3 regions of the Pseudomonas sp. AC239 genome follow, and region 1 is predicted to be linked to each of the others. Evidence: predicted binding sites of a transcription regulator. Region 1 holds the regulator's gene; each other region holds the start of a gene.
What was found. Region 1 encodes FliA, which starts transcription of late flagellar genes. Its sites were predicted from a motif close to CTAAAGTTTNNNNNNNNNNNGCCGNTAA; they were not measured.
Positions count from the first base shown of each region.

Region 2: a site for FliA is predicted at 1,723-1,750, ahead of ACZ0AZ_RS22460 (methyl-accepting chemotaxis protein). Genes of this name have one in related genera too.
Region 3: a site for FliA is predicted at 2,050-2,077, ahead of flgM (flagellar biosynthesis anti-sigma factor FlgM). Genes of this name have one in related genera too.

Region 1 covers NZ_OZ409864.1:3,706,059-3,709,331, forward strand. The annotation lists gene flhF (flagellar biosynthesis protein FlhF) at 1-542, shown strand, start outside; gene fleN (flagellar synthesis regulator FleN) at 659-1,489, shown strand; gene fliA (RNA polymerase sigma factor FliA) at 1,486-2,226, shown strand; gene ACZ0AZ_RS16890 (chemotaxis response regulator CheY) at 2,394-2,765, shown strand; gene ACZ0AZ_RS16895 (protein phosphatase CheZ) at 2,784-3,273, shown strand, end outside.
Region 2 covers NZ_OZ409864.1:4,920,785-4,924,057, reverse strand. The annotation lists gene ACZ0AZ_RS22475 (MmcQ/YjbR family DNA-binding protein) at 1-199, shown strand, start outside; gene ACZ0AZ_RS22470 (DUF1294 domain-containing protein) at 319-747, opposite strand; gene ACZ0AZ_RS22465 (undecaprenyl-diphosphate phosphatase) at 744-1,574, opposite strand; gene ACZ0AZ_RS22460 (methyl-accepting chemotaxis protein) at 1,879-3,273, shown strand, end outside.
Region 3 covers NZ_OZ409864.1:375,678-378,950, reverse strand. The annotation lists gene ACZ0AZ_RS01780 (MFS transporter) at 1-258, shown strand, start outside; gene ACZ0AZ_RS01775 (flagellar brake protein) at 332-1,078, opposite strand; gene ACZ0AZ_RS01770 (flagella synthesis protein FlgN) at 1,171-1,638, opposite strand; gene flgM (flagellar biosynthesis anti-sigma factor FlgM) at 1,687-2,013, opposite strand; gene flgA (flagellar basal body P-ring formation chaperone FlgA) at 2,176-2,937, opposite strand; gene ACZ0AZ_RS01755 (chemotaxis protein CheV) at 3,020-3,273, shown strand, end outside.

The sequences.
Region 1 (3,273 bases):
TCCGCATCGGCGCGCAGGAACAATTGAAAACCCTCGGGCGCATCCTCAACGTGCCGGTAACGCACGTCGATCCGGGTCAGTCGCTGGTGCAGGCATTGGATCCACTGCTACGCAAACGCGTGGTTTTGATCGATACTGCCGGCCTGCAAGCCAGTGATCCGGCGTTGCGCATGCAGCTTGAGAGCCTGGCCGGGCGTGGCATTCGCTCGAAAAATTATCTGGTCCTGGCAACCACCAGCCAGAAACAGGTTCTAACCGCCGCTTATCACAGTTACAAGCGTTGCGGGCTGGCCGGCTGCATCCTGACTAAACTGGATGAAACGGCCAGTCTCGGCGAAGTGTTGAGCCTGGCGATCAGTCATGAATTGCCGGTCGCGTACCTGACCGATGGCCCACGGATTCCGGATGATTTGCATCTGCCGCGTCGTCATCAGCTGGTCAGCCGCGCCGTCAGCGTGCAAATGCAGGAAGAACCCAGCGAAGAAGCCATGGCTGACATGTTCGCTGATATCTATCACAGCCCGACCAAGCAGGTTGGCTGAGGTAATCATGAACAGTTTTTGTACCTACATCGATGGTCTGCCACGCATTGTTCCGATCAGGAACGCGCAGCCAGTAATGTGGCCTCCGTCTATGCAAGACAAGGTAAAGAAATAACATGGGCAGCATGCATCCCGTACAGGTGATCGCGGTGACCGGCGGCAAAGGTGGCGTCGGCAAGACTAACGTGTCAGTGAACTTGTCGCTGGCGCTGGCAGAGCTTGGCCGTCGGGTCATGCTGCTGGACGCCGACCTCGGCCTGGCGAACGTCGACGTTCTGCTGGGGCTGACACCCAAGCGCACACTGGCCGACGTCATCGAAGGCCGTTGCGAACTGCGCGACGTGCTGTTGCAGGGCCCGGGCGGGATTCGCATCGTGCCGGCGGCCTCCGGCACGCAGAGCATGGTGCACCTGAGTCCTGCGCAGCACGCCGGCCTGATCCAGGCGTTCAGCGACATCGGCGACAATCTCGACGTGCTGGTGATCGACACCGCTGCGGGCATTGGTGACTCGGTAGTCAGTTTCGTGCGCGCCGCCCAGGAAGTCTTGCTGGTGGTCTGCGACGAGCCGACTTCGATCACCGACGCTTACGCGCTGATCAAGTTGCTCAATCGCGACTACGGCATGAACCGCTTCCGCGTGCTGGCCAACATGGCGCAGAGCCCGCAGGAAGGGCGCAACCTGTTCGCCAAGTTGACCAAGGTCACGGATCGCTTTCTCGACGTCGCCCTACAATACGTCGGCGCCGTGCCGTACGACGAAAGCGTGCGCAAGGCAGTGCAGAAGCAGCGCGCCGTCTACGAAGCCTTTCCCCGTTCCAAGTGCGCGCTGGCCTTCAAGGCCATCGCCCAGAAGGTCGACACCTGGCCGCTGCCGGCCAACCCGCGCGGGCATCTGGAATTTTTCGTCGAGCGTCTCGTGCAGCAAACCGCAGGGCCTGTGATATGACCGCCAGTGGCATGAATCTTTATAAAAAGTCGGCGCGTGACGCGCAATACGAATTGATCGAGCGCTACGCGCCACTGGTCAAGCGCATTGCCTATCACTTGCTGGCACGCCTGCCGGCCAGCGTGCAGGTCGAAGACCTGATCCAGGCCGGGATGATCGGTTTGCTCGAAGTCTCGACCAAATACGACGCCAGCAAAGGCGCCAGTTTCGAAACGTACGCGGGCATTCGAATCCGCGGCGCGATGCTCGATGAAGTGCGCAAAGGGGACTGGGCGCCACGCTCGGTTCACCGTAATACCAGGATGGTCAGCGACGCGATTCGCTCGATTGAAGCTAAAACCGGCCGTGACGCTAAAGATCACGAGGTTGCGGCCGAACTCCAATTGAGTCTCGACGATTACTACGGGATTCTGAATGACACCTTGGGCAGCCGCCTGTTCAGTTTCGACGACCTGTTGCAGGACGGCGAACACGAAGGGCTGCACGAGGATGGCGCGAGTGCTCATATGGAGCCGTCACGCGATCTGGAAGATGAACGCTTCCAGTCGGCGCTGGCGGACGCGATTGCCAATTTGCCGGAGCGTGAGCGACTGGTGTTGGCGCTGTACTACGACGAAGAGCTGAACCTCAAGGAAATCGGTGAAGTCCTTGGCGTCAGTGAATCGCGGGTCAGCCAGTTACACAGCCAGTGCGCGGCCCGTCTGCGGGGGCGTTTGGGGGAGTGGCGAGCGCGCTGAAGGCAGTGTGGGGACACTGCGAAACGAGGCTGGTGCGGTGATGAACGGCGCCGGTCTCGATCCGTTGTGCTCCAGACAAACTTCGAGTGCTATGCCGATTGATTGAAGTGGCGCGTCCAGGTGCTGGGCGCGTTTAAGACTGCTTGGAGGTCGAATTGAACAAAGACATGAAAATCCTCATCGTTGATGACTTCTCAACGATGCGGCGGATCATCAAGAACCTGCTGCGCGATCTTGGGTTCACCAACACCGTCGAGGCCGACGATGGCGTCACCGCCATTCCGGTGCTCAACAGCGGCAGCATCGACTTTCTGGTAACGGACTGGAACATGCCGGGCATGACCGGTATCGACCTGCTGCGTCACGTGCGCGCCGATGAAAAACTCAAGCACCTCCCGGTGTTGATGGTGACTGCTGAAGCCAAGCGCGAGCAGATCATCGAGGCCGCTCAGGCCGGTGTGAACGGTTACGTAGTCAAACCTTTCACGGCTCAAGCGTTGAAAGACAAAATCGAGAAGATTTTCGAACGCATCGGCTGATGAATGCGCGGGGGAGCTATGGAGCATAACGAATCATCACAGGGCGATTTCGAATCGACCCTGAAAAAACACGCAGTCGAACTGGTCGAGAGCCTTGAAAAAGGCAAGTTCGGCGACGCGGTGCAACTGATCCATGAGCTCAATCAGACCCGTGACCGCGGCCTGTATCAGGAAGTGGGCAAGCTCACACGTGAACTGCACAGTGCGATCGTCAATTTCCAGATCGATCCGCACATGCCGCAGGCTGAGGAAGTGTCGCAAATCACCGACGCCACCGAACGCCTGGGCTATGTGGTCAAGCTGACGGAAGCCGCGGCCAACCGCACCATGGATCTGGTGGAAAGCGCCACGCCGGTGGTCAACAGTCTCGCTGATGAAGCGCAGACCTTGAGCGCCGATTGGGGCCGCTTCATGCGTCGCGAGGTCGGGGCTGAAGAGTTCCGCGAACTGGCGCGCCGGGTCGACGGTTTTCTGTCACGCAGCAGCACGGACAACCGTGCGGTGTCGA
Region 2 (3,273 bases), 1.2 Mb from region 1:
GGTCGACAAGGATCTGTTTCTCGGCCATTGCGACCGCCCGGGGGTTCATCCGGCGCCGTATCTGGCGCGGGCGCAGTGGATCATCATGCACCCGCCCTACCCGCTGAGTGCCGAGGAATTGCAGGCGCTGTTGCAGCGGTCGCATCAACTGGTGGTGAGCAAGTTGCCTAAAAAAACGCAAATCGGCCTGCTTTTGTAAGCACGCAAATTCTGTGGGAGCGAGCCTGCTCGCGAAGGCGGTTTGTCAGGCGACTCATCAGCGAGGATGAGATTGCTTTCGCGAGCAGGCTCGCTCCCACAGGGGATTTTCGGTGGACGTTAAATCAGCGACAGCAAGTTTGATCCGAGAAAAATCTGGTCAATCCAGAACACCTGATGCAGCAGCACGATCACCCAGAACAGAATCTGAAACGACACCTTGCGCGTCTTGTGCCGAAACACTTGCTGGGCGATCAACGCCCCCGGCCAGCCGCCCGCCAGTTCTACCGCATGCAGGATGTTTTCCGGGGTGCGCCACGCATCGGCGCGGGCCTTGCGCTTGTCGGCCCAGTACAGAACAAACGCCAGCACACTGACAATCCCGTACGCCGCCAGCGGCACCCGCGAGAGGCCACTGAGCCACATGGACAGTGAGCCGAACAGCGGCAGCGCGCAGACGATCAACAGCATCAAAAGCTTCAACTTCACATGCTGAAGGCGCCCGCCAGAAGCTCGTCCTTGCGGGCGCTGCGCGCGCGAATCGTTCATGGCTTGGCCGCCGACCAGTCCACCCAGCCGAATTGCCAGGTCGCGAGAATGAACAGGCCGAACGCTATTCGGTACCAGGCAAACGCTGCATAGCTGTGGTTGCCGATGAACTTGAGCAAACCGCGCACAGCGATCATGGCGAAAACAAACGCGGTGACGAAACCAATCGCGAACACCGGGAAATCCGCTGGCACAAACAGATCGCGGTATTTGTAGCCCGAATATACCGCCGCACCCACCATGGTCGGCATGGCGAGGAAGAACGAAAACTCGGTTGCAGTCTTGCGCGACAGGCCGAACAGCAAGCCGCCAATGATCGTCGAACCGGAGCGCGAAGTGCCGGGAATCATTGCCAGGCATTGCGCGAAACCGATTTTCAGCGCATCGGTCCAGCGGATCTCGTCAACGGTTTCGGCGTGGACTTCATGTTGACGTTGTTCGGCCCACAACATGATGATCCCGCCGATAACCAGCGCTGCCGCCACGGTGATCGGGTTGAACAGGTATTCGTGAATCAGATCGGCAAAGATCACTCCGAGCACCACGGCGGGCAAAAACGCGATCAGCAGATTAGCCGTAAAACGCCGAGCGCTTGGCTGGGTCGGCAAGCCGATCACCACGTCGAGGATCTTGCGGCGAAACTCCCAGACCACCGCGAGAATCGCGCCGAGCTGAATGATGATGTTGAACGCCATGGCCCGCTCGCCGCCGAAGTTCAGCAAGTCGGCGACGATGATCTGGTGTCCGGTACTCGAAATGGGCAAAAACTCCGTCAGCCCTTCTACAACTCCTAGTATCAGTGCCTGCAAGGCAGTCCAAAGATCCATCAATCCCCCAGAGAGCGATGCGCGACGGCATGCCCCGATAGTATTTTTTCGTTCACTGCGTCCAGCGTAGCCGGTAAAAGCTGTAGCGATTGCGCGCGCACAGGATCCACACGAAACGGTAAAAATTCCGTGAAATGTCAAAACCGGATTCAGGTTTTTGCGCGCGGGGCCGAAATCCTAACAGACAAGCCTTAATAGCGCTCCCCGCGCTGCATGGCTTGGCTGGCGCAGTCCCGAGCACTCAGCGGTGGCTGGATGCTGGCGATCATTTATTACAAGAACAAGAATCCGGAGTGACAGCGTTATGAACAGCTTGCGCAGTGTGTCGATCAGCCGACGCTTGTGGCTCATCTTGATCGTGGCGATGGTCATGTTGCTGACCTTGGGCGTGCTGATGCTCAAGCAGATCCACGACGACCTCTACCACGCCAAGGCGCAGAAAACCCAGCATGTGGTGCAGACCGCCAGCGGCCTGCTGAACTATTACCATGGCCTGGAAACCGCCGGCACCCTGACCAGGGACGCGGCGCAAAAGCAGGCACTGACCGCGATCCGTGGCCTGCGCTATGACCAGAGCGACTATTTCTGGATCAACGACCTCACGCCCGTGATGGTCATGCACCCGACCAACCCCAAACTCGAAGGCCAGAACCTCTCGGCGATCCGCGACCCGGACGGTTTTGCGGTGTTCAACGAGATGGTCGCCATCGCCAAGGCCAAGGGCGCGGGCATGGTCAATTATCGCTGGCCGAAACCGGGAGCGACTGATCCCGTAGCCAAGACCTCATATGTGAAGCTCTTTGAGCCGTGGGGCTGGGTGATCGGTTCCGGTGTGTACGTCGACGATGTGCAGGCCGAATTCCAGGGACAGATGATCAAGGCCTCGGCAATCGGTCTGGCAATTGCGCTGATCATGGCGCTGCTGGTGATTCTGATCGCGCGCAGCATCGTTCGTCCGTTGCAGGAAACCGTGAACGCCATGGCCAACATCGCCAGCGGCGAAAGCGACCTGACCCGCAGCCTCGATACCCATGGCAAGGATGAAGTCACCGAGCTTGCCCATCACTTCAATGCCTTCACTGCCAAATTGCGCCGAGTGATTGGAGACTTGCAGGTCTCGGCCAGCGCTTTGGGTCAGTCTTCCAGCGAACTGGGCAATGACGCCTCGCAAGCGCAGCAGCGCAGTCAGCAGCAATCGCAGCAGATGGAACTGGTGGCCACGGCGATCAACGAAGTCACCTACGGCGTGCAGGACGTGGCGAAAAACGCCGAACACGCCGCCGCCGAAATGCGCGATGCCGAAGCGCAGGCGCAACAGGGCCAGATCAACATTGACGGCAGCCTGCAACAGATCGACAAGCTTTCCGGGACCATCGATCAAGCGGTTGAGGTGATTCGCACCTTGGCTGCAGAAAGTACGCAGATCGGCAGCGTTCTGGAGGTGATCCGTTCGATTGCCGAACAGACCAACCTGTTGGCACTAAATGCGGCGATTGAAGCGGCGCGTGCGGGTGAACAGGGTCGCGGGTTTGCCGTGGTGGCAGATGAGGTCCGGTTGTTGGCGCAGCGTACGCAGAAATCGACGGCGGAGATTCAGTCGATGATCGAGCGTTTGCAGAACCACTCCGAGGCTGCGGTGAAGGTGATTGGCGACAGCAGCAAGGCCTCGCAATTGACCATCGAACAGGCGGGACTGGCC
Region 3 (3,273 bases), 3.3 Mb from region 1:
GTGACCAACCTGCACCAGGTAGACGACGCACCGCTGCATCACGTGGCAATGCCGGACAGCATGTCGAGCTCGCCGCTGGTGGCGGCGCTTGACCCGCGTGTCGATGAGCAGGTGGTGCAGGAGCAGATGGTCCAAGACCCGGCGCCGGTCACTCCTGAGCCTGAGCCCGAAGCGCAGCCGGAAGCAGTCGTTGAAACCGAACTGGACAGCGGCAATGACGATAAGCCTGCGCCGGATATCAGCGGTGGCAGGCCCTGAATCGAAGGTAAACATCGGCGCATAAAAAAGGGCAGTCCTGTGCGGGACTGCCCTTTTTATTGGTCACTGCGACTCAGAGATCGTCTTTGTCGAAACGCCGTGCTTCACGCTGCAACTGGTAAACGAAACGCTCGACGTTGCGCGCAGCCTGGCCACTGATGTTGTGGAAGCGCAGCCCGGCGAAGGTGATGTTGAGTTTTTCTTCGAAATGCAGATAGCGCAGTTCGACGGATGTTGGCTGGTTGCCGAACAGCGGCGGGGCGATCAGGCGATCGTAGACCTGGCCCAGTTGCAGGCGATCAGTGATGTCGCCTTCGAAGCGGAACTTGCAACCGGTCGCAGAAATATCCAGCAGCTTGCCCTGCAGAGGAACCTTGAGCTTTTCGCCGCCCAGTTCAACGCTGACCAGATCTGTGAGCTTCAACGCAGCGCGGAAAGCGTTGCGGCGCTGGTGATAGACCACTTCGCTCGGCAGGTCGCCGGTGTAGAAACGGTCACCGTCGGATTCTTCGATGTTCAGCGTGCCGTTGCATTCCCAGGCGATGCGCACGCCGTCGTGAAAGCCTTCAACCTTGAACGGCTCGCCAGCCTGGAGGAAACGCTCGCCATCGCGCGGGATCATTTCGTCCAGCGCGATCGTCGCGGTTTCGCGGTCGACCTTGATCAGGTAACTCTGAAAACGCTGGCTGCGTTCATGGAAGGTGATGATCAGCGGATCGTGGCTGTCTTGCAGCTGGCGCAGGTTGCTGGAGATTTCCAGTGGCGTGGTGAGCACCTTCGGAGGCTGCGGAGCATCATCCGCGCTTAGGGTGTTGGACACGGTTCTTCAATCTCCAGACAAAATAAGACTACGACTGGCCAGTATTTTGCCAGCATGTTGCGCAAGTGGATAGTGCAGGGCCAGCGAATGGCTCATGCCTGGCTGAGCGTTCGCGGCTTGACCGGTTTGGCAAAGGTGCCGCTGGCGTCGTACAGCGCTGGCGGCTCACCGCCGGTGAGGATCTTCAGCTGGTTGGCCGTAGTCGCCTGCTGGATCTGGATCGACTGGCCGTTCTTGATGTTGGCTGCCTGGCATTGGGCGATCAGCGCGGTCAGGGCATCGCCCTGGGTCAGCAACTGGTCGCCAATGCTCGACTGGCTGGCCAGTTGCTCAAGACCTGTGCGATCGGTCGGCAGGTTGAGGCTGGCGAGGATTTCGCTGCGCTTGCGGCCATGCTGCTCGAGCAGAATGATCAACGCTTGCTTGGTCGCCAGAATTTCTTCCAGCAACGGCATGTCGCGACCATGCAAAGCGAGGGATTCGGTTTGCAATAACTCCAGCAATTGTTGCGCTGGAGCAAAGTCGTCGTTGATCAGTTGCAATAAGTTAGTGTCGTGCATGGCTGGCCTTGGGGTTTAAGCGTCCAAAAGCCTGGCGCCGGCAAAAGCCTAGCGCTGGGCTTCGAAGTTGAGCAGTTTGCTGGCTACACGGTTGCTGTCGACTTTATAGCTGCCATCGGCAATCGCGGCTTTCAACTCGGCCACTCGGGCTTTGTCGACAGCAGGCTGATCGCGCAGCTTGTCAGTGACCTTCTGCAACTGTTGAGCCTCATTGCTGAGGTGTACCGACTCCCCGCTTTTGGCGACATTGGCCTGTTCGGCCTGGGTATTCAGCGGCGCGGAGGGGCTGTTTTCAGCGCTTTCCTTGGCGTTGCTGGTACGTGTGCTGCCGGTTAGTGACGAGGAACTGTTCAATCGGTTGAAATCGATAACCATGATAAAAAACCTCTGGGAATTTGGACGCTTGCCATGTTTTCGGCTATCCCCTGAAAAACTTTAGGCCCAATCAACCATAAGCTTGCATGCGCCGCTGCGAGACCTGCTGCGGCACAGTTTAGGGAAGCGACGGGATCGGCGCCAGTTTTCTCCGCGAGGCTTTTACATGGCCACTTCGACCTGTCCCGGCGCAATCACCTGCGCCTTGATAACTCTTTGAGAATTAAGGTTTTTTACGCGAATCTGTTCTTTCATGCCGCCATTGGAGAGTGCTTCCCCCGGCATGCGTACGGCGAGGGTGCCGCTGCGCGCTGTGATCACCACCTGGTCACCCTTGCGCACGACTTCGGCCTGCTCCAGATGCACCTGCGTGATGACCTGATCGGCTACCGTTGGTCGGGTCAATTTCTGCCCGATCGCTTCGTCGACGGAGGTGAGGAAACCCTGATTGATCGTGCTGACATCGCGCTCGCGCAACGTCACGTCCTGCGGCTCGATGATACCGGCGCGTTTCAGCGGACGAGTGGTAGTCACGATCTCGCGAAACAGGCGGACTTGAGCGGGCACGAACACTGTCCAGGGCGAACTGCCTTCGCAGCGGACCTTCACCGTAACGCGCCCCAGCGGGCGCGCCGGGCTCTCCAGCGTGGCTGTCAATTCCTTGTCGCACATCGGCATGCGCATGCGCGGGTCGAGCTGGTTGACTTCGATTTCGTAGCGGCCTTCGGTTTGACTGGAAGCCAAATAGTCTTCTACGGTGAATTCAAGAAAGCCCTGAGTCACGCCGATAAGCATATCAGGCAAGGTAACCGCATCTGCATGGGCAGGACTGCCAGCAAGCAAGCAGCAAACGGCGGACACCGCGCAAAGCCCTTTGCGAAGGGTAGATGTCAGGCGTCGGGAAAATGTCGTTTGAGCGTTCATACGAGTTAAAAAGCAAGCGCCGTGCCGTTTAGCAATGAATGTGCGTCGCAACAACACTTGGCGTTGATGTAGGAGTCTGGGCATGGCTGGTGTAATGGATTCGGTGAACCAGCGCACGCAACTGGTAGGGCAGAATCGCCTCGAGCTGCTGTTGTTCCGTCTCGACGGGCCGCAGCTCTACGGGATCAACGTGTTCAAGGTACGGGAAGTGTTGCAATGCCCGTCCCTGACCTTGATGCCCAAATCCAGTCCTGTCGTGTGCGGGGTAGCGAATATACGGGGAGCGACCATTCCGATCCTGGATCTGGCAATGGCAACGGGCTCCGGTGCGTTGAA